Regions from separate parts of the Thalassotalea sp. HSM 43 genome, predicted to be linked through region 4. Evidence: predicted binding sites of a transcription regulator. Region 4 holds the regulator's gene; each other region holds the start of a gene.

What was found. The regulator FNR, encoded in region 4, switches genes on or off when oxygen is low (the NO sensors DNR and NnrR bind a similar motif). The targets are predictions, from matches to a motif close to TTGATCTAGATCAA.
Region 1: a site for FNR is predicted at 2,479-2,492, ahead of E2K93_RS08565 (OmpW/AlkL family protein). Genes of this name have one in related genera too.
Region 2: a site for FNR is predicted at 3,346-3,359, ahead of E2K93_RS11350 (STAS/SEC14 domain-containing protein). Genes of this name have one in related genera too.
Region 3: a site for FNR is predicted at 3,789-3,802, ahead of E2K93_RS07770 (TraR/DksA family transcriptional regulator). Genes of this name have one in related genera too.

What each region holds. Positions count from the first base shown of each region.
Region 1 is NZ_CP038493.1:1,995,682-2,001,622, reverse strand. It holds gene E2K93_RS08580 (gamma carbonic anhydrase family protein) at 1-510, shown strand, start outside; gene E2K93_RS08575 (hypothetical protein) at 550-771, opposite strand; gene aroE (shikimate dehydrogenase) at 771-1,586, opposite strand; gene E2K93_RS08565 (OmpW/AlkL family protein) at 1,708-2,412, opposite strand; gene E2K93_RS08560 (DUF3413 domain-containing protein) at 2,539-4,383, shown strand; gene E2K93_RS08555 (outer membrane beta-barrel protein) at 4,445-5,077, opposite strand; gene hemF (oxygen-dependent coproporphyrinogen oxidase) at 5,198-5,941, opposite strand, start outside.
Region 2 is NZ_CP038493.1:2,625,787-2,631,727, reverse strand. It holds gene E2K93_RS11365 (dUTP diphosphatase) at 1-121, shown strand, start outside; gene E2K93_RS11360 (FdhF/YdeP family oxidoreductase) at 296-2,599, shown strand; gene E2K93_RS11355 (DUF6868 family protein) at 2,627-2,869, opposite strand; gene E2K93_RS11350 (STAS/SEC14 domain-containing protein) at 2,879-3,256, opposite strand; gene mtnN (5'-methylthioadenosine/S-adenosylhomocysteine nucleosidase) at 3,464-4,174, shown strand; gene E2K93_RS11340 (rhodanese-like domain-containing protein) at 4,315-4,719, shown strand; gene E2K93_RS11335 (trimeric intracellular cation channel family protein) at 4,748-5,368, shown strand; gene E2K93_RS11330 (ribonuclease E inhibitor RraB) at 5,446-5,775, opposite strand; gene E2K93_RS11325 (DUF4136 domain-containing protein) at 5,811-5,941, opposite strand, start outside.
Region 3 is NZ_CP038493.1:1,826,485-1,832,425, forward strand. It holds gene E2K93_RS07740 (ArsJ-associated glyceraldehyde-3-phosphate dehydrogenase) at 1-683, opposite strand, end outside; gene E2K93_RS07745 (dual specificity protein phosphatase family protein) at 696-1,193, opposite strand; gene E2K93_RS07750 (metalloregulator ArsR/SmtB family transcription factor) at 1,204-1,542, opposite strand; gene E2K93_RS07755 (glutathione peroxidase) at 1,798-2,529, shown strand; partial or broken gene E2K93_RS07760 (VF530 family DNA-binding protein) at 3,038-3,241, shown strand; gene E2K93_RS07765 (GFA family protein) at 3,288-3,707, shown strand; gene E2K93_RS07770 (TraR/DksA family transcriptional regulator) at 3,851-4,165, shown strand; gene E2K93_RS07775 (YdcH family protein) at 4,192-4,446, shown strand; gene E2K93_RS07780 (EamA family transporter) at 4,556-5,407, opposite strand; gene E2K93_RS07785 (YhgN family NAAT transporter) at 5,600-5,941, shown strand, end outside.
Region 4 is NZ_CP038493.1:3,745,800-3,751,740, reverse strand. It holds gene E2K93_RS16420 (heavy metal translocating P-type ATPase) at 1-1,494, shown strand, start outside; gene ccoS (cbb3-type cytochrome oxidase assembly protein CcoS) at 1,517-1,753, shown strand; gene E2K93_RS16410 (sulfite exporter TauE/SafE family protein) at 1,753-2,415, shown strand; gene fnr (fumarate/nitrate reduction transcriptional regulator Fnr) at 2,469-3,185, shown strand; gene uspE (universal stress protein UspE) at 3,379-4,299, shown strand; gene E2K93_RS16395 (NCS2 family permease) at 4,634-5,923, shown strand.

The DNA.
Region 1 (5,941 bases), 1.8 Mb from region 4:
ACACCTAAACTAGGTCAAAATTGCTATATTGACGAATCAAGTGTGGTCATCGGCGATGTGGTACTTGCTGATGATGTCAGTATTTGGCCCTTGGTTGTAATCCGTGGCGATGTAAATCACATTCGTATCGGTAACAGCAGTAATATTCAAGATGGCAGTGTGTTGCATGTCACCCGTAAAACCAGCAACTACCCTGACGGTTACCCATTACTCATTGGCGAACAAGTAACTGTGGGTCATAAAGTCATGCTGCATGGCTGTACCTTGGGTAATAGAATACTTGTCGGTATGGGCGCAATTGTTATGGATGGTGCTGTGGTTGAGGATGATGTGATTATCGGCGCCGGTTCTTTGGTTGCCCCGAACAAAGTATTGCAAAGTGGCTATTTATACGTTGGTAATCCAGCCAAGCAAAAACGACCGTTAACGCAACAAGAAATGCAATTTCTAAAAAGCACCAATGCCAATTATGTCAAACTGAAGAACGAATACCTCGAACAACAAGGCTAGCTTGATAAGGTTATTAATAAAACGAGCCCAAGCTATTACTTATATTGTCAGCCGGATGATATTGTCTTCATCCGGTTCTTCATCTTCAAGATAGTCTTCAATCAGCTCTTCTAGCTCAAACTTCAAAGCATCGGTGATGTCACGTTTAGGGGCTTGTATATATATAGTAATGCGAGCACCGCTGAGCATACCGGTAAAACACCAACAACTTTGAGCATCAATATATTGAAAATCATCATTAAACAATATGGCTTGGTTCATTAGCCTTCCTTAAACTGCTGACGCAATAAAGCCAAAACAGGCGCGACATCAGGTTTTACACCATGCCATATAGCAAAGCTTTGTGCGGCTTGGCCAACCAACATACCCAAACCATCAATGATCTGCCTAGCCCCTTGTTGTTGGCACCATTTTAGAAAAGCAGTTAGCTCTGCACCATAGACCATGTCATAACATACCGCATCGACAACCGCGCTACTGGCTAAGTCTGGTAATGTTGCTGACAAGCTTGCAGACGTTGCGTTAATGATGACATCAAAGCGCTTGGATTGGGTTTGCGAATAATCAATGGCTGTCAGTTTGTCATGTTGGAAATGATCGACCAGCAGTTGAGCCTTGCTTAAGGTGCGATTAACGATAGCCAGGCTATCTGGGTTTTGTGCTAACAGAGGTGAAATGACCCCACGACTTGCGCCACCTGCCCCCATAAGTAATATGCGTGCGCCGGTTAGGGTGACATTGTGAGCAAGCAAGTCATCGACCAAGCCTCGACCATCGGTATTGTCACCCAAGATGCCACCATCGGTAAATGATAAAGTATTTACTGCGCCAGCCGCTTGTGCATCAACGGACAACTGATCACACATTTGCATCGCTTGCTCTTTAAACGGTGCCGTCACATTGGCACCTTTGCCGCCATGAGCTATAAAGGTGTTCACATCAGCGACGAATGTATCGGGCTCACTCAGCTGCTTTTGATAGTCAATGCGCTGGTCACAGGTTGACGCAAATTGTTGATGAATGATGGGTGATTTCGATTGCTCGATCGGATTGCCGAAAACCAGGTATTTGTCCATAACGGCCACAGATTAACTTTAGATGCTTCAAGAGTAATAAATTCACCAGACAAAATAAAGCGGCTATAGGGAAAACCTATAACCGCTTGTTATATATGCGTGCTGTCTGTCTAACCTTTGATTAGAACTTGTAACCCAACATTAGTGAGTAAACCATAGGATCTACATCGACTTCGGCAGAACCTTTAATGTCATCACCGATTTTAAAATCTGCGTCCGTGTTAATATCGATATAACGTACAGAAGCATTAACATGCCACTTGTCGCTTAGCTGATAATCGGCACCAACTTGCACAGCCCAACCAAAAGATGCATCAAGTTCTAAGTCATTAAAGCCTAAAGATTTTGGCGCGGATTTAAACTCTTCATCAAAGAAAACAGTGTAGTTTAAGCCGGCACCAACGTACGGCATAAAATTAGAACCCGTATCAAAATAGTAAATAGCGCTCACTGTCGGTGGCAAGTGAGACACTTCGCCCAGTGTAGTGCCATCAACATTAACGCCAAACAAACCTTCAGAAATACCTTCTGGATCGTGAATATTTACGTCATGCTTAAATGGTGTTGCGGCTAGCACTTCAACCGCCCAATTGCTTGAGAAGAAATATACAAAGTTTAAACCCAGCTGTGTATTGTCATCCACAGACACGGATAGAGGCGTGTCACCACCAAGAGCTGGTACATTGACGCCGGCTTTACCACTATCCGGGTCCACCATAGTGGCACCACCACGAATAACAAAATCACCTGCCTGATATGACGCTGCTGTCGCTACTGAGCTAATAAATAATGACGCAAGAGCTAAACTAATTACTTTCTTTTTCATGGCCTTTGCCTTTTATATACTGTAAAAAACTGTCGCAAAGTGTAACTATGTCTAATCTTTTATTTTTTGATTTAAAACAAATTTTGTTAGATCATTAACAAAAAGTTTAACTTTAGATGGAATTTTATGAGTTTAGCAGACAAAAATGCGGTTGCTAGCTGGTTGAACCGTTACCTTTTATGTAATTTTGTATTGGTATTGTTAATTTCATTACGATACCTGAGCCCGAATCCCTGGCCGCAGGACCTGTTGTCTTGGTTGTTTTTATTGAGCTACGGTGTCGCCCAATTAGGCTTTCTTACGCTACTACTTACGGCTTGTTTGCATCTACTAAACAAGTTAATTGGCTCAGCAATAATCATTCGCAGCCTCGCCATTATTACCGTATCGCTGGGTTTATCCTTGTTACTCGCCGATACCTTTGTTTATCAGCAATATCGCTTCCATTTCAATGCCATAGTCTTTGAACTTCTAGTGGAAGGTGGCACAGAAATATTTAGCTTTAGTTGGCAACTATGGACCATGATAGTGCTTATTATTGTCGCCTTTTTTGCAGCACAATGGGGATTATCAGAGGCGTTATGGCGTAAGTTTAACGACAAGCCATTAGCACTAATGCCTTATGTAAAGTATTGGGCGCTGTTTATGTTGGTCGGTCATGGTATACACACCTGGGCCGATGCGATGTTTAAGAAAGAAATTACCTCGCAAGCACGCTACTTGCCACTGTCTTATCCATTAACCGCAAAAAGCTTTATGGCCAAATTTGGGGTGATGAACATTGAAGCGCAAAAGCAACAAGCGCTGTTAAAACAGAAAAAAGTTAAATCATCAATCAACTACCCACTGCAACCAATGCAGTGCCAAACACCAGAAAACACGCCGAATATTTTATTGATCGTTCTCGATTCTTGGCGAGCAGATATGATGGATGCCGACATGACACCGAATATGTTCGCGTTAGGTGAACAAAGCGACGTGTTTAACGCCCACCATAGTGGCTCTAATAATACCCGGCATGGCATGTTTTCATTGTTTTATGGTATTCCTGGACACTATTGGCAACCGGTATTAGATCTGCAAAAGCCACCGGTGTTGATGCAAGAACTGAAAAAACAAGATTATGAATTCGGCATCTTTGCCAGCGCTAAACTGACCAGTCCGGAATTTGATCAAACCTTATTCGCCAATGTTGATAATTTGCGTACCCATTCTACCGGCGACAAGCCTTATCAACGCGACTTAGATATCACTGAAGACTTTATTGATTGGCACAGTAAACGTGACAGCAACAAGCCTTATTTTAGCTATATGCTTTACGATGCAGCACATGGCTTTTCGATTCCTAAAGATTTCCCTCGTAAATATCAGCCATCGCTGGATGATATCAATTATATGGCATTGAACGATGACTATGATGCCGAACCGTTTTTAAACCTATATAAGAATGCCATTCACTTTATCGATATAGAATTAGGTAAAGTATTGGCACAAATTGATGAGCAGCTAGACAACACTATCGTTATTATCACCGGTGATCACGGTAAAGAATTTAACGAGAGTAAAAAAGGTTACTGGGGTCACAACAGTAACTATTCCGACTATCAAACTCGGGTACCACTGCTGATTCACTGGCCTCAACGCCAGCAAGAGATGTATGACGGCGTAACCAGTCATTACGATATCGCGCCGACCTTACTTACCGACGCGTTAGGTTGCACTAACGACAGTAAAGACTATAGCTCTGGTCAATCATTATTCAGCAAAACCGAACAGCCATGGTTGTTACTTGGCCGTGACGGTAATTACGCCATTAAAGAAAATGGTCGTATTAATGAAATGGATCGCTACGGCAACTTCACCATCTTTGATGCAACAACCTATCAAGAAATACCCAAAGGTAAAATTAACATGCAGGTGGTACTCGATGCGATGGAAGAATTAAGACGCTTTAACGCCAAAAAGAAATAAAGGCACTGAACGCAAAAGCCGGTTTATTAACCGGCTTTTTGTTGGCTAAACGGGCGCAGTGTTAAAAGTTATAACGCACGCTCAATGCATAGCGGTCGCCGTCATCATTTTCTTCCAACGATGCACCAATACTTAAATTATTTTTCAGGTGAAAAAAGCCTTGAATGCCGGTGACATTTTTATCGACGTGAACATTGGGAGAAATATAAGTCCATTGATTTGATGCGGTATTAGAAAACCGATCAAATTCTAGGTCCCGGTAGGTATAATAAAATCGCACTTCAATGTATTTGTTAAACAGGCTACGCAGGCCAATGGATGCTTGCATGCCATCAGCAGAGTCAGAGAAGCTGGATTTCTCATATTCCACATCAATCAGACCTAAGGTGCCATAAAACACATTGTCTTCAAACAATTCGTAATAATAACCAAGGTTTAATTGATACTGCTGGTATTCAGAGGCACTGGTTTCTTGTTTAAATTTATCAAACTCAGCCGTTTCGTATTGACCAGAAACAAATACATTGCTCATAAAGCTATAGGACGCCTCAATGGCGACGCCGTCCATATCGAGCTCAGAATTCTCTGATTCTCCGGCAACATATTCGAGCTGAACATAATCCCAACTGACTGGACTGGCGTTTACAATATTAATAGTGGCTAAACACAATGATATAGCGACAAAAAAACGCATAGAAAATCCTTTTACTGATAACGACAATACAAACATTAGCTGTCTTTACAACCTAAAAAAGGCTGATAATAAAGTACATTATCAGCCTCTTATAAAAATATATAGCGTTATTTCAAGCGGTTAAGTCTTGCTTAACCAATCTTGTGGCTTAAGGTAGCGCTCGTATAACAAGGCTTCGCTGCTGCCTTGCTCAGGGGTGAAATTATATTGCCAACGCGCAAGTGGTGGCATCGACATTAAAATTGATTCGGTGCGACCACCGGATTGCAAACCAAATAACGTACCACGGTCAAAAACCAAGTTGAACTCGACATAACGACCACGACGATACAGTTGAAATTGACGTTCGGCCTCACCGTATTCAGTGTCTTTGCGTTTATTGATAATCGGCACATAGGCATCAATAAAGCCTTCGCCAACGGCTTTGATGTAATTAAAACAGGTGTCAAAATCCCAGCAATTAAGGTCATCAAAAAATAAGCCACCGACACCGCGGGTTTCATTGCGATGCTTAAGAAAGAAATACTCATCGCACCATTGTTTGTGCTCATCGTAAACCTTGTCACCAAACGGTGCACATATATCGGCAGCGGTTTGATGCCAATGCACAACATCTTCTTCAAATGGATAAAATGGTGTTAAATCAAAACCACCACCAAACCACCAAACAGGCTCCTCCCCTTGTTTTTCCGCCACAAAGAAACGCACATTAGCATGTGATGTGGGAATGTATGGGTTGTTCGGATGAATGACTAGCGATACCCCGCAGGCTTTCCATGTACGGCCAGCCAATTCAGGACGATGCGCCGTAGCAGATGGTGGTAATTTATTGCCACTGACTAAGGAAAAGTTAACCCCGCCTTG
Region 2 (5,941 bases), 1.1 Mb from region 4:
AATTTGGCATGGTAAAGAAGACAATGAAGTACTTGCTGATTTGGTCGCAGGTTTAGACACCAGCAGTGATGACTTCCAACAAAATGTCTATCAAGGTCTAAAAGACGCCTACCCAGCCTAAGCGTTATCGCGCCAGATTGATGTCTGGCGCGCAATCTCTCAACAGCAATGCGCCAACCTCTCACGGATAGTTTGCTTTGCCGCTCTTTAGAAGGCTTGTTTAGAACGCTTACAAGGACTTCAGCAAAACAACGTAGATATCCTATTATTAAGGTAGTGATGCAAAGTTATCGTTATGACATCAAATAATCGCAATACCGTTCAATTCCAGCAAAAACCAGCCAAAGCAGGCGGGATAAAATCGCTGCAATCTACGCTTAAGAGTATCATTAAATCTCAGCAGCCAAGTACCAACATCAAAAGCCTGTTAAAAGCGAATCAAGATAAAGGTTTTGATTGCCCTGGTTGTGCTTGGGGAGATGAAAAGCAAGGCCTGATCCAATTTTGCGAAAATGGCGCGAAAGCCATTGCGTGGGAGTCAACCAGTAAAACCATTGACGCCGCGTTTTTTGCAGAGCATACGGTAAGCGAACTGAAAAAACAAAGCGATTATTGGTTAGAATATCAAGGGCGATTGGCTGAACCTTTGCGCTACAACGCTGAGTTAGATAAATACCAAGCGATATCTTGGTCTGATGCATTTGCGTTGATTGCCAGTCACCTAAATCAACTTGAACATGTTGATCAGGCAGAGTTTTATACCTCAGGTCGTGCCTCGAACGAAGCAGCGTTTATTTATCAGTTATTTGGTCGCCTTTACGGTACCAATAACTTTCCAGATTGCTCCAATATGTGCCACGAAGCCAGTGGTGTCGCGTTAAAAGAAGCGATTGGTGTCGGTAAAGGTACGGTAACCCTTAAAGACTTCTCCTTTGCCGATGCGATTTTTGTATTCGGTCAAAATCCCGGTTCGAATCACCCGCGGATGATGAACGCATTGCGTAAATCAGCACGCAATGGCTGTAAAATTGTCACCTTTAACAACCTCAAAGAAGTGGCTTTAGAACGCTTTGCCAGCCCGCAAGATGCGGTGGAATTGCTGACTCCGAGCGCAACGCAAATCAGTCATGCCTATTTCACCCCTAAATTAGGTGGTGATATGGCGGCGGTAAGAGGCATCGTCAAAGCTTTACTTGAACGCTATCCGCAAAGCCTAGATCGCAACTTTATTGAGCAACATAGCCAAGGGTTAGAATCTTATATCGAGCTGGTCGAACAAACCTCGTGGTCAAAAATATCTGAGCAAAGTGGCTTAACCCAAAACGATTTAAGACAAGCTGCCAGTGTTTGGGCCAATAGTGATAAAGTGATCTGTTGTTGGGCCATGGGTTTAACGCAACACAAGCATTCGGTTGCCACCATACAAGAAATCACCAATCTGCAGCTGCTGGGGGGCCATATTGGCAAACCTGGCGCTGGCTTGTGCCCGGTGCGAGGTCACAGCAATGTTCAGGGCAATCGTACCGTTGGCATCAACGAAAAACCGCCAGAGGCGTTCATTGATAGCCTAAGTAAGGTTTTGCAAACACCTTTACCTAAAGCGCCTGGACACAATGTCTATCATGCGTTGAAGTCGCTGTTGTCTAAAGACAGTAAAGTGTTGGTTTGTTTAGGCGGTAATATTGCCCAAGCAGCCCCGGATAGTGAGCGTACATATCAAGCGCTCGCCAACACCGAGCTTAATGTACAAATCGCCACTAAATTAAATCGCAGTCATTTATACATGGGTAAAGACGCACTTATTTTACCTTGCTTAGGGCGAACCGAAATCGACAGGCAAACCAGCGGTGACCAATACATCACCGTAGAAGACACTTTTTCAATGGTGCATGCCTCGATGGGTAATGTCGAACCGGTATCACGCCAGCTAAAATCAGAAGTAGCAATTATTGCCGGTATTGCCCAAGCAACGCTAGGCAATGATGCAATCGATTGGTCAAATCTCACTGCTGATTACAGCAATATTCGCGCCTTGATCAGCGCCTGCTTACCTGAATTTAACGATTTTGAGCAACGCCTTGATCATGTCGGTGGTTTCTATTTAGGTAATAGCGCCAGCGAACATCGCTGGTTAAACGTCGCAGGTAAAGCGTTATTTAACAGCAACCCATTACCGGATGAGCTGGTGCCCATTAGCCAGATTGCATTAGAAGACAGTAAGCGAGAACGCCTACTGACGATGCAAACAATGCGCTCTCACGACCAGTACAACACCACAGTTTACGGCATGAATGATAGATATCGTGGTGTGGTTAATGGCCGAAAGGTTCTATTTATCAACGCTCAAGATGCGAAAAGACAGCAATTATCAGATGGTGATTTAGTGACCATCACTTCGGTTTGGCAAGACAACATTGAACGACAAGTAAGTGATTTTAAAATACACCTTTATGATATCCCTGAGGGAAATGTTGCTGGCTATTACCCTGAAACAAACCCATTAGTACCGATGGATAGTGTGGGCGACAAGTCATTTACACCGACCTCAAAAGCGGTTGCTGTGTATCTACAAAAACAAGTGAGCGATCGTATTCTTTAGACCCACCGCATTACCGCTAAGGTGTTGTTAAACCATAAGTTTCAGCGCAATATACGGTGCTAAATTAAAGACATATATGGCAAGTTTGTAATAGCCAAAGAATTTAAAATAGACGCATTGTAAGGTTTCATCATCGAGCGTAAACATGCGTCGGTGCAATGCTTTAATCGGTTCTGCAAATACTTGCATAATAAGCCAAGCTAGAATTAAAAATATCGCATTGATGACGGTACACCAACCAAAAAATTCAGCCAATTGTTGCACGTCCATATCAACCTCCTACCTTAGCCAGGCCAAGGCTTTATCTTCGTCTTCAAAATAAGCGACCTCACCACTTATAAACCAACCACCAATTTTGGCCACCATCTGTTGCCAGTCTTTATTGCCAAGAATGGCGACTTTTTCAAATTCGCTGCCGTGTTTGAGGCCAAGCTTAAAATCATCCCATGCGGCGCGCAGCTCCCAGCCTTGCATCTCAGTCGCATTGATAAGCATTTTTACTTTCGGCTGTTTCACCGCCGCCAATGCATTATCGAGCATTGGTGTTATCACCTGATAATCGGCGTGGGTCAGAGTGCCTTGCGCTGTAAGCGTAACGAAAAACTGATCATCAATACGTTCAATACCTATGGCTAAGCCATGTCGCTTAATGGTCATATTTAACCTCCTGATTGTCGCTTAGTTATGGTCTATATCTTTAAGCCTAAATCACCAGCATCTACGACGCGAATATTTCGCATTAACTTTTGATTAACATCAACAAACGCCGAGTCCGAACAAGCAGTTGGTGAATAAAAGTTGTTTTAGTTTTTGCGCTAACTCACTATAATTGCCGCATCTTATGCAATGGCAGGAATAAAAACGATGAAAGCAGGTATTATCGGCGCAATGGAGCCGGAAGTTGCAATTTTAAAAAGTAAATTGGCAGACTTTGCCGAACACCAATATTTTGGCTACCGTTTTTTCACCGGTAACATCGATGGCAATGAGATCGTATTGGTGCAATCTGGTATAGGTAAAGTTGCTTCGTGTATAGCAACAGTGCTGATGATTGAGAAGTTTGCACCTGACTACATCGTCAATACTGGCTCTGCAGGTGGCTTTGATCAATCCTTGCGTGTCGGTGACATCGTGATCAGCTCTGAAGTACGACATCACGATGCTGATGTTACCGCATTCGGCTATGAAGTTGGCCAACTGCCTGGCATGCCGGCAGCATTTACGCCGCACCCAACCTTGGTTAGCGCAGCCCAACAAGGCATTGATACATTGCAAGGTATTCAAACCATGACCGGTCTTATCACCACTGGCGATACTTTCATGACCAAAGATGATGATATTGCTAAGGCTCGTGCAAACTTTCCAACCATGGCCGCGGTGGAAATGGAAGGCGCCGCGATTGCGCAAACCTGCCATCAATTAAGCGTACCATTTGTGGTTATTCGTTCAATGAGTGATATCGCCGGTAAAGAGTCGCCAGAGTCGTTTGAAGCCTATTTAGAAACCGCATCAGTGAACTCATCAGAGCTGGTGATGAATATGCTGACCGCCTTAAAGGGCAAAAGCTTAAGCTAAGTCCGGTATAGCCTAGTGATCAAATCCCGGCTAAGTCCGGGATTTTTTATTGGCTTAAATAGCTAATAACACGCATAATTATCAACAAGTTAATCGATATAACGAGTCGCCTGTGTCGACTTGATTTTAAGGTGGAAGTGATGTTGAAAAAGTTAATGTATTTAAGCTGTATGCTCGTCATGTTTAACGCTAACGCATACGATGAACAACAGCCTGTTAGTCCCCTTGCTGCAGACATTGAGCAACAGCAACTTATTGATTTGCAACAAAGTGATGAGCAATTTTTATTGCTGGACGTGCGCACTGCAGAAGAATTTCAAGAAGGTCATATTCCAGGTGCCGTGAACATCTCCCACACCGAACTGGCGGCAAACTTGCAAAAGCTCGAGTCATACAAAGATAAAAATATCATTGTCTATTGCCGTTCAGGCAGACGCGCCGGCATCGCTATTGAGGAGCTTAAGCAACAAGGTTTTAAGCACCTGACTCACTTACAAGGTGATATGAATCTTTGGCATGAAAACAACAGGCAGGTAGAAAAGTAACATGGCAGAAAGTGTCGCCGCCAATCCTATCAGCACCTTTATCTATTTTGCTGATATTTTTGGCGTTATCGTGTTTGCATTATCCGGCGCGTTAATGGCCGGCCGTTATCGTCTCGATCCATTTGGCGTTATGGTGCTTGCGGCAATAACAGCGGTTGGTGGCGGTACCATACGCGACATTATTCTTGGCGCACCGGTATTTTGGACGGTGCAATCCGAGTATGTGGTGATTATCTTTTTCACCTCGTTGTTAACCATTTTTCTCATTCGTGAACCTAAACATGTGCCAAAGCGTTTTATGCACATTTCTGATGCTTTTGGTTTGGCATTGTTCGCGGTATTAGGCACACAAAAAGCGCTAATGTATGAACAGTCCATGTTGACCGCAATCATTATGGGCACCATCACTGGCGTCGCCGGCGGTATGATACGTGACATTATTTGTAATCAAATACCGTTAATTTTACGTCAGGAAATTTATGCCACAGCGGCGATGTTAGGCAGTGTATTATTTGTTGGCTTAAGTACGCTAGGCTTTAGCGAATTAATTGCTGGTTCTATAGCGATGCTAGGCGCTCTGGTGTTACGCCTTGCTGGCATTTATTGGAAGGTATCTTTACCTGCATTCAAGTTTGACGACGAGATATAGACTCAATACTTAGCAATAATAAGGGCAGTATTGCACTGCCCTATTAATCGCATTTAAGTAGCCGCATCAATGTGCAACTAATCTTCGAAATGCACGCCCCAACCGTCGTTATAACCATCAAATTGACGAGCTAACTTTTCAAAGGTTTGCTCCATCTCAACGATATTGTCGTAACTTGGGATCATCTCCAATCTGCAATCAACGTCCCAGACACCTGGGCTTTTATCTGGGTGCACAGTCACGGTGGCCTGCATCTCGCTTTCTTCAATATGCTTAGCGAGTGCGTTGGCATTGTCTTCTTGTTCAAATAACTGGAAAAACTCAACAACAATCGGCTTGCTTAGATCAATGCCGGCTTGTTCCATTTCAGCCAAGACTTGGCCATGTTCATCATTTGGGTAGCTCATTTATCTCTCAAGCTGTAGCAGTACCATAATTAACGCTATTGTACTGTATTTGACGGTAATTGGCCTAGGATTTGATCCACAGCGGCAATTATTTCTTGCTGATTTTCATCGCTGCTGTTTTCAATATCCAAATCAACCTTTACAAAGCCACGAAACACACTGCGAC
Region 3 (5,941 bases), 1.9 Mb from region 4:
TTTAAGCGACCTTTTAACTCAGGGAAAATATGAGTGATGGCTGTCGCCGATCCTGTGGTGGTTGGAATCAAGCTCATGCCACAAGCACGGGCTCGTCGCAGATCTTTATGCGGTGCATCTAATATCGTTTGTGTATTAGTGATGTCATGTATGGTGGTCATTGAGCCATGCTCGATGCCAAAGTTTTCATGAATGACTTTCACCACCGGTGCCAAACAGTTGGTCGTACAACTTGCAGCAGTAACAATGGGGTGTTGTTCTGGTTGATAGAGGTGTTCATTTACGCCCATAACCACATTGAGCACGCCCTCTTCTTTCACCGGTGCGCTAACTACGACACGCTTTACGCCCTGATCAAGATAGGCTTGCAACAAGGCTTTGGTCTTCATTTTGCCACTGGCTTCAATAACCACGTCACAACCTGACCAATCCGTCTCGGCGATTGTTTTATTTTGGCTGCATGGAATAACGTTACCATCAACCAACATATTGTTGCCGTCGCTCGTTGCTTGGTGGTGCCAAATGCCATGCACCGAATCAAACGTTAACAAGTGCGCCAATGCTTCTGCATTACCTGCAGGATCATTAATCTGTACAATCTCAATATCTTGCCAATCAAATGCGGCACGCATTGATAAGCGACCCATGCGGCCAAAGCCATTGATACCAATTTTAATGGTCATGTTGTCATTCCTCTACAGCGAAAATTTTTCGAAAAAATCTAATTGTTCAGCATTTTTAAGTGCTTTCGGTCTTAGCTCTTGTACAGAGCGTATGATTGTCTGATCAGCGTAACCTAACTGCTTCATGATCAAAGCAATCACTAAACCTGTGCGCCCGCTACCACCTTTGCAATGCACTGCAATCGTGCCGTTATTAGCAAGTACCGCGATAATGTCATTAATGGCAGCGGCAAAAGCGATATTAAAATCTTGAGTTGGTGCCGCATCATCTTTGATGGGCAACTGATGCCAACGAATACCTGCAGCGGTGACTTGTTCACCAAGATCAGCGACGTCCAAGCGTTGTAGTTCTTCATCGTAATTGGTTGAGATGATCATCTCTGCGCCGGCTTGCTTTAAAGTTGAAATGGCATCTTGCAACGTCGTTGCTTTGGTGCCTGGGCACGGGGTGAAAATAAATTGGCCATTATCTGTCAATGGCATAACGTCATATGGGTGTTTATCGGTCATAGTTGGTTCTCTAACAACATTTATCAGGACGATTTTGCATTAAGCTTAGCCTTTGCGCAGCATCAGACAAGTAGTTTTGATTATGCTGCAAACTGGTTTCTAGTACGTGCTGACACCATTGCGGTAAGGCGGGGTTTAAACGATAAAACACCCATTGTTTTTGTTTGCGATCGACCAGCAGATTCTGTTGTTTTAACAGCGCCAAGTGACGGGATATTTTAGGTTGGCTGCATTGCAATGCTTCGACCAACTCACAAACACATAATTCCTGCTCAGCGACCACCAACAACAAGGTCTGTAATCGGGTGTCATCAGCCAGTGCTTTATAAAATTCTACGGCAGTTAACATAGTTCACCTCTTCAACATACGAAATACATTATATATGAATATTCATATATGGCAAATTAAATGGCTTGGAGTAACGCTTTGGTTGGTCTATACCTTAAGGGCAACATTTAATTTGCACAGGTTTAGGCGCACTAGCGAATCTATTTTTTAGATTGATACAATAAATTTTATTCGTTTTAATTAATTAGGGTTAGCATCCATACTTACCGTAGATTCGCCGTGTGGCAAAAAGATTAATACTTAAGTGGAGTCCCCATGTTAGAGAACAGAGAAGGTTCAACCGTACCAAGCGTAAACTTTAAAACTCGTGTAAATGACGAGTGGAAGACCATCAGCAGCGATGACTTATTTAAAGGCAAAACCGTCATCGTGTTTTCATTGCCAGGCGCCTTTACGCCAACATGTTCAAGTACACACTTACCAAGATATAACGAATTAGCGCCTACCTTTAACAAGCACGGTATTGACGACATCATTTGTATGTCCGTCAATGACACCTTTGTTATGAACGCCTGGGCGCAAGACCAAGAAAGCGACAATGTTACCTTGATTCCAGATGGCAACGGCGAGTTCAGCGACGGTATGGGCATGTTAGTCGACAAAGCGGACTTAGGCTTTGGCAAGCGCAGCTGGCGCTACTCTATGCTGGTTAAAGACGGCGTTATCGAAAAAATGTTTATTGAACCAAACGTGCCAGGTGACCCATTTGAAGTATCTGATGCTGACACCATGCTAGCGCATGTTGCGCCAGATGCAGTGAAACCACAAGCGGTAAGTATTTTTACTAAACCGGGCTGTCCTTTCTGTATTAAAGCGAAAGAATTGCTAACAGACAATGGCTACCAATACGAAGAAATTTTACTCGGTAAAGATGCCAGCTTAACCTCATTAAAAGCTATTACTGGCCGCGATACAGTGCCACAAGTCTTCGTAGACAATAAGCACATTGGTGGCAGCGACGAGTTAGCGGTATTTCTGCAACTCTAAGCCTCTAAACTGATCTTTTTAACAGGCTAATTGGTATATCTAATTAGCCTGTTTTGTTTTTACTGTGCTTTGACAACGCGGGCTAGACGACACTGCCTTTGCAAGCCACAAGTCTTAAGACCTGAGCTTGAAACAAATGATGTTGTAACGGTGTGTCGCGTTGTCCGGTATAGGGAATTGCCGGGCTTTTTTGTGCATGGATGTATTTAGCAGCTCACTGGCATCCCGCCACCGCTGCATACCTCACATCCTTGTGTATATGCCCGGAAGGCAGGATAGCCTGAGAGGGTTTTGCCTCTGGCAATATGTACGCTTCTGATCTTGCTCTTGCTCTTTTCTTAGTCCTTAGCCCTTAGTACTTACCTCGCTATCCTTAGCTCTTCCTAGTCCCTAGTCCCTAGAACCTTTATCCCCCCTAGAACCTTTATCCCCCTTAAAACTAAACTCCACCGGCGTTTTGATATATCATTAAGGGATATCGAATTTTACTGTCATACAGGCCAACAACTTGGAACAACAACCGTACAACCCGCTTCACGGCATCACCTTAAAAACCATCGTTACTGAGTTGGAAGCCCACTTTGGCTTTGAAGAGCTGGGCCAGCGCATCAAGATACGTTGCTTTACCCACGATCCGAGCATTAAATCCAGTCTAAAATTCTTACGTAAAACACCTTGGGCAAGAACAAAAGTAGAAGAGCTGTATATTCGCAACAGGCACGACATAAAACACAGCCCACAACCTTAAAGAGGCAAGTATGGCAATCGAAACAACCTATAATGGCAGCTGCTTATGCGGCCAAGTGACGTATCAAATCGAAACACCATTAAGTATTTTTCAATATTGTCATTGCAACCGCTGTCGCAAAGTTACCGGCTCAGGATTTGCGCCAAATATATTTGTGCCACTGTCGCAATTCAAATGGCTAACCGGTGAGAACCTGCTAAAACGCTATGAAATTCCAGATGCGAAATACTTTGCCAGCTGTTTTTGTGGTCAGTGTGGTTCAAACCTACCTTGGTTGACTAAAACCGGGCAAATTTATGTGTTGCCAGCGGGTACGTTGGACGATGAAATAGAAATAAAGCCAAGTCAAAACATCTTTTGCGACGAACGCCCCAATTGGCACGTCGGCTGCAATGAATTAAAAATGCGCCCACAAGGGCCAAATAGTTAATATTTATCATTAACTTATGGTAACCATTAGATTTTGCATAGCACTCTTTGCAGTACTGTTTGCTAATAAATTGTTATCCAATTGAGCCAGATCAATATTCTCTAAAATCGTCGCTGTACTCTAAACATAAAAGGAGAACAGCGATGATAGTTGCCAAACTCACCCAATCATTACAAGCAAAGAAACAAGAGTTAAGTATTCGCTTAGCTGCCATAGAAGCTGACTTTAAAAAAGGTCGTAGCCAAGACTTTGCCGAGCAGTGTACCGAATCGGAAAACGATGAAGTCCTCGATGAGATTCATCAACAAACCCAATTAGAACTGCAGAAAATAGAACAAACACTGCTGATGTTGCAAACCGAACAATACGGTATCTGTAGCAACTGCGGTAAAGCCATTGATGAACGCCGTTTGGAAGCCCTTCCATACGCGAAAACCTGTATCGATTGCGCTAAATAATTTTATTAACTTTAGGAAGACATATTATGTTTATTGAAAAGCACGACTTACACCACGAATTTCCAGAGTTTAAAGATGAAATCCGTACCTTAAAAATGACGGACAATCACTTTGCCCGTCTATTTAAAGAATATCATGACTTAGATCACGAAGTTATTCGCATTGAAGAAGGTGTCGAAAACACGGCCGATGAATACTTGGAAGGTTTAAAGAAAAAACGTTTACAACACAAAGACATGTTGTTCGCCATCATCAAAAAATATCAAGCCTCAAAAGCATAACGCTCGATTTGCCACGGGGTTGGCAAAGCTTTAGGCAACACCGCAAAGGCAAAAACACAAAGGCAAAAACACAAAGGCAAAAACACAAAGGCACAAACACAAAGGCACATTAAGTGCCTTTGTTCATTTTATCCGCCAGCCACAGGGCAGTCACCAGTAAACCACTACCAATTAGCAAGCGCAGCCAATCGGCACTTTCGCCAAAAATCAGCACCGCAAACAGCACCGCTAAAGGCACATAACCATTGTTCATAATGGCAAGCTGTAATGCCGATACACGGCTAGCGCCTTTGTTCCAACAGTAAAACCCGATACCTGAAGCGATGACACCAAGATAAACCAGCACCATAAATTGGCGATTAGATATACTAACAAGGGCAAAGTCGACGGTTAGCAAAGTGGCGATAACGGTTAATAGTGCGCCGCCTAAATACATCCAAAACATGTTGCGGGCATGGCCTTCATCACTGGCGATATAGCGATAGGCAACTTGGCCTAAAGCAAAAGCGACGTTAGCAAGCTGCAAATACAAAAAGCCAGTCAAGTATTGACCTTGCTCAGGGGTACGAAAAACAATGACCGCGGCCGCACAAATCGACAACAACACCGGCCACAGCAACTTCGCCTGCCAGCGGCGATGCCAAATGCTGTCGATTAAAATGACGTATAACGGCGTAAAAATGGTAAATACCGCAACTAAGTAGCCTGGTAAGTATTGATAGGATTGAATATAGGCAAGATACATCACGCCAAATTGAATTGCGCCTAAAGCGATGAGTTGGCTGGCTTTGCGCAACGACAGATTGGTTGCTTGCGTAAACCATAGCAAAGGTAAGAAAACCAAGGCACACAACGACAACCGTATTGCCGCAACCAATTGCGAATCAATACCGGTCAATTCGCCTTTAATTAAGCCAAAAGAGAACGCCCATAAGGCACTAACAAAAATAAGATACTTCATACTAACTTTTATAATTTCTTTATATATGGCATATACTTGCCAATTAACAGCATAGCTATGCAAGGGCAATATATCTCGCCGGTTTGCAAATGATAACATTGGTGCAATTAGTCACCTAGAACTTTGAATTTGCCATCATAGATCTGATAAAGTTGCCCTTAACTAACCCCCGACAACAACTAGGTCATCACTATGGAAATGTTAACCGCCGCAGTCACCTTATTTTTAATTATGGATCCATTAGGTAATCTACCTATTTTTATATCCGTATTAAAAGGCATCGACAGTAAGCGTCAACGTATCATTCTCATTCGTGAGCTGATCATAGCCCTTGGCATCATGTTATTGTTTCTGTTCGCTGGGCAAAAGATTCTCGACTTTTTACACTTACGCCAAGAGTCGGTATCCATTGCCGGCGGTATCATACTGTTTCTTATTGCCATAAAAATGATTTTTCCATCGCATGGCTCAATCAGCGGTTTACCTGAGGGCGAGGAACCCTTCCTCGTGCCATTGGCTGTACCTATGATGGCC
Region 4 (5,941 bases):
AAGCTAATGCCCTTGACCGCGACAAAATTGCTCGATGGACAGGAACACGTGATCAGCGCAAAACAACTTGAGGTGGGCGATCAGGTAATTGTAAAGCCTGGTGAAACCATTCCTGGTGATGGTGTCGTTATTCATGGCCGCTCCAGTGTCGACGAGTCCATGCTAACCGGTGAGCACGCCCCCGTTGCCAAGGGGTTAGGTGCGACCGTTTTTGCCGGTACGGTTAACGGTGATGGCAATATCAATATTGAAATCAATAAAACCAATTCAGACAGTTTTTTGACCAACCTGATTCGACTCAGTGAGAACGCGCAAGCTCATAAACCTGCTATTGCGCAATTATCAGACCGTATCGCCCAATATTTTGTCGGTATCATCTTAGTTACCGCCATAGGCACCTCGATTTTTTGGTCACAACACATGCCATCAGAAGCGTTTTGGATCACCTTGTCAGTATTGGTGGCTACCTGCCCTTGTGCGTTGTCGTTGGCAACACCAACCGCCTTAACCTGCGGCACCATCCGACTCAACCGTGACGGCATAATGATCAAGTCGGGTCACGTATTAGAGGCAATGCCGAAAGTCGATAGCATAGCGTTTGATAAGACAGGAACCTTGACCAATGGTGAATTCACCTTGATCGATTGCAAACTATTAAACGGCGATCTTGATAGCAAACACGATAGCAAACTTGATAAGAGTACGATTCTGGCCACCATAGCCGCAATGGAAAGTCATTCTGAACACCCTATTGCCAAAGCATTCGGCGCCTATCGTGATTTCAACATCAATGTCGAACAAGTCGACATTGTCCCAGGTTGTGGCATTACAGCCGTACAAAAAGACCAACAGTTGGCCATTGGTAAAGTCAACTGGATTGCCAGCTTTGCCGATGTCGATGAGCAATATAAAGATGCCCAATGCTTGCTCACCATAAACCAACAGGTGGTGGCGGTGCTCTACCTTGATGACGTAATGCGTGACGATACGGTTAACGTCATTAATGCATTACAACAAAAGCACACCGAAACTCTGTTGATCAGTGGCGATAACCAAGCTGGCGTGGATAAATTTAATCACACATTGCAACTCGATGAGCAACACCATACCTGCTCGGCACAAGATAAATTGACGATCCTTGCAGATAAACAAGCACAAGGTAAAACCGTAGCCATGGTTGGTGATGGCGTTAATGACTCGCCGGTATTTGCACAAGCGCATGTTGCGATTGCCATGGGTAGCGGTACCGAAATAGCGAAAAGCGGTGCCGACGTAATCTTGCTCAATAATAAACTGAGCAGTGTTCTCGACTTAATGACCATATCCAGTAAAACGGGTCGTATCATAAAACAGAACTTTGCCTGGGCATTTGCCTATAATGCCATAGTCTTGCCATTGGCCGTTTGTGGTTTTATTACCCCATATATGGCAGTATTAGGTATGTCAGCAAGCTCGATTATCGTCGTGACCAACTCTTTGAGATTGCTAAAATAAATTAACTTTAGGTTATTGATACATGAGCGTCATTTACATCCTAATCCCTATCGCCATCTTATTTACCGCCATTGCCATTTATCTATTCTTTTGGGCGGTAAAGTCTGAACAGTTTGATGATCTGGAAAAACAAGGTATGAGCATTTTGTTTGACGAAGAGAAAAAACAAACGCCAGGCCAAAAGCGAAGCCAAAGCCAAAGCCATAACAAAGACGCTGAGTCTCACACCGACGATAAACCGAACTCAAGCGATAATTAATGACTTTAGATTTTCTCTCTGCCCTAATGATTGGTATTGCTGGTGCTGGCCACTGTATCGCCATGTGTGGTGGCATCTCGTCTATGCTCACCACCACAGGTGATAGCTCAAATCAACTGAGAAAAGCGTTAAGCTATAACCTAGGCCGTATAGCATCTTATACCTTCTTTGGCGCTGTCGCCGGTTTTACGGGCTCCCTAGCAATAAAGTCGATAGGTATCCAAGTTTTATGGTTAAAAGTCATCGCCGCCATATTCATTATTCTACTTGGTTTGTATATCGCAAGAGTGTGGTTTGTTTTAACGCATATCGAAACGGCAGGTAAATACCTGTGGCGCTATATTCAACCTTTTGCCAAACACTTACTGCCGATAAAGAATGCTAAGCAAGCGCTATTACTCGGTGTTATTTGGGGCTGGCTGCCCTGTGGCCTAGTCTATTCAACACTTACATGGGCATTGGCTGCCGGCAGTGCCAGTCAAGGGGCGATGATCATGTTGGCGTTTGGCATCGGCACCTTGCCAGCGTTATTAGTGTTATCAACCAGTGTTCAATCGGTTACCAACCTTATAAGTTCGTTACTTTTTAAGAAAATCAGTGGCTTTTTGTTAATCGCCTATGGTGTTTATTCATTGTTTATTGCTCTAAATCAAATATTTTAGTAACCTTACGTTTACTAATGTTATTGACGCATTAACTGGATAAATATCAATTTATGGCAATCTCTATAGCACAAAACATCAAGTGCCAAAACTGCAGTATCAGCGAACTTTGCTTACCGTTTAGCTTGAATGAAAACGAACTAAATTTATTAGACGATATCATTCAACGTAAAAAACCGATTCAAAAGAATACGCAAATTTTTAAAGCTGGCGAACAACTGCAAACCTTGTACGCAATTCGTTCTGGTACCTTTAAAACCTTTATTATTTCTGAACAAGGTGAAGAGCAAATCACCGGCTTTCACTTGGCGGGCGATTTAATGGGCTTTGATGCATTAGCGTCAAGACATCACCCAAGCTTTGCTAAAGCATTGGAAACATCTATGGTGTGTGAAATCCCATTTGAGGTTCTCGATACCCTATCCAATAAGATCCCACGCTTGAAGTCGCAAATGTTAAACCTAATGAGCGATGAAATTCAGTGTAATAATGAGATGTTACTGCTACTAAACCGTAAAAATGCGGAAGAGAAACTGGCCACATTTTTAGCCAACTACGGTCGACGCTTAGGCAGTCGTCACTTGTCACCGACGCAATTTAACTTGCCTATGACCCGCAGTGAAATTGGTAACTACATTGGCTTAACCATTGAAACCATTTCTCGTTTGATGACTCGATTCCAAAAAGATGGCTTAATCAAAGTTGAAAATAAGTTGATCACCATCCTCGACAAAGACGCCCTATTCAAATTGGCTGGCTTAAATAAATAACCTGTCTTTATACCTGTAAGGTGTTGTATTGGTTGATTTAAATCAACACCTTGCGGGAAACTTCATTAACAAATTTGTAACATACCCTTTGACCAGTTAAGCTTATCTATAGCGTATTGATCTTTGCCGTCTCTGCTGGCTTTATAGCCAAGCAAGGCGCGCTACGAACCACGTTAAGGTTACGAGGCATGTTATGGAAAAATATCAAAATATACTTGCAGTTGTCGATCCCACCACAGAAGAGCAAAAGGCGTTAGCAAGAGCCTGTACCCTTGCCAAGGAAACTGGCGCCCGTATTACTGCGTTATTGGTTATTTATGATTTCTCTTACGAAATGACCACCATGCTGTCTGGAGACGAGCGAGAAGCCATGCGTGAAACCGTGGTAAATGATCGCAGCGTTTGGCTAAAAGAGATCACCGAACAGTATGAAAGCGATATGGACATTAAAGTGATTTGGCATAATCGCCCGTTTGAAGCCGTTTTATCGCAGGTACGAGACCAACAATTCGATGTGGTATTAAAAAGCACCCATGAACACCCTACATTACAATCGGTTATTTTTACCCCAACAGACTGGCACTTAATTCGTAAATGTTGGGTGCCTCTGTTATTGGTCAAAGATCATCAATGGCCAGAAGGCGGACACATACTTGCCGCCGTCAATGCTGGCAGTGAAGAAGAAGAGCATCAATCACTGAACCGTAAAATCACCGAAGAAGCACAAAATCTTGGCCGCTTGGTCAAAGCTGATGTTCACTTGGTAAACTCTTACCCGGGCACTCCGATTAATATTGCCATTGAAATTCCAGAGTTTGATGCCAACGAATACAATCAAACCATGAAAAACCACCACGCTGATGTAGTGCAGCAACACGCCGACAAATTTAATATCAGCGCTGAGTATTTGCATGTCGAAGAAGGTTTACCTGAAGATGTGATCGAAAAAGTTGCCAACCAAATCGATGCCGAATTGGTGATTTTAGGCACCGTCGGTCGCACGGGGTTATCCGCTGTACTTATAGGCAATACCGCAGAGCATGTTATCGATCGACTCAATTGTGATTTACTGGCGATAAAACCAGACGGTTATCAATCTCCGTTCCTCGAGTAACCATCTTTAACCATTGTTGAGATAATAGATTGTAGAGCTATTGAATCAGCCAGCACAGCCCGAGCAAGCGCTTGGGCTTTTTTATTGCGTTTTTAAAGACGGTTTTATTGTTGGTTATATTTCAGCTTGCATTTCGAAATTTATCGTTTGTTTTTATATTTCGTCAAAATAGGCGTCAATCTGCAAAAACGCGCAAAATAGCTTACAATTTGTAACAAAATTACGTAAAATACCGCGATTTTTTAAAACTGGTCAGTCCTCATGTAACAGCGATGTTAACAGCAGTATGACTGGCTACGCAAAAATAATGCATACATCTTCAGGAAACAAACTAATGTTTGAAAAACTATTCAAACTTGCTGAACATGGTACAAATGTTAAGCAAGAGATATTGGCGGGTTTTACTACCTTTCTAACCATGGGTTACATCATTTTTGTAAACCCAAGCATGTTAGCAATGACGGGTATGGACCAAGGCGCTGTATTCGTCGCAACCTGTTTAGCTGCGGCTATCGGCTGTCTAATTATGGGTTTTTATGCCAACTACCCTATTGCCTTAGCACCTGGCATGGGACTCAACGCATTTTTTACCTTTACCGTGGTTCTAGAGTTAGGTTATAGCTGGAATGTTGCCCTTGGTGGGGTATTTATTTCCGGTGTTATATTTACTCTTTTGAGTGCGTTTAAAGTGCGAGAATGGATCATAAATTCAATTCCGCACGCACTACGCTTTGGTATCGCCGCAGGTATTGGTATGTTTTTAGCGTTAATTGCGCTTAAAAACGCAGGCATCATCGTCGCGAGCCCTGCAACATTAGTAACCTTAGGTGATATTACCTCGTTTGGCCCTATGATGGCGGTGTTAGGCCTGTTCCTAATCGTTGGTTTGGTGAGCTTAAACGTCCATGGCGCAGTAATGATCGCGATTTTAGTGATCACTATATTAGGCCTGATGTTTGGCGATGTGCAATACACTGGCGTTATGTCAATGCCACCATCTATCGCACCAACCTTTTTGGCACTTGATATCGCTGGTGCGTTTGAAGTTGGCATGCTTAGCGTTATTTTCGCTTTCCTATTTGTTGATTTGTTTGACACCTCAGGTACCTTAGTAGCTGTTGCACAACGCGGTAAATTGCTGGATGAGAATGGTAACTTACCACGTCTTAAAAAAGCATTATTCGCTGATTCTGGTGCAACCATTGCCGGTTCATTATTTGGTACGTCAACCACCACAAGTTATGTCGAAAGTACCGCTGGTGTTGCTGCTGGTGGCCGCACAGGTTTGACCGCAGTTACCGTTGCCGTACTATTTTTACTGGCGCTTTTCTTCTCGCCACTTGCGGGTATGATCCCAGCCTATGCGACTGCTGGCGCGTTATTTTTTGTCGGTGTATTGATGGTTGGTGGTCTCGTTAATGTAAAATGGGACGATCTAATGGACGCGGTTCCAGTGGTTGTTATCTTAGTGACCATGCCACTTACCTTTTCGATTGCTGATGGTATCGCTTTTGGCTTTATCAGCTACGCTGCAGTACGTATTTTCTCTGGTCGTTTTGGCGAAATTAGCCCAAGCGTCTGGTTTTTGGCTGCCTTGTTTGTTGCCAAATTTATGTTTATGTAAGCACACAAAAACAAGCCA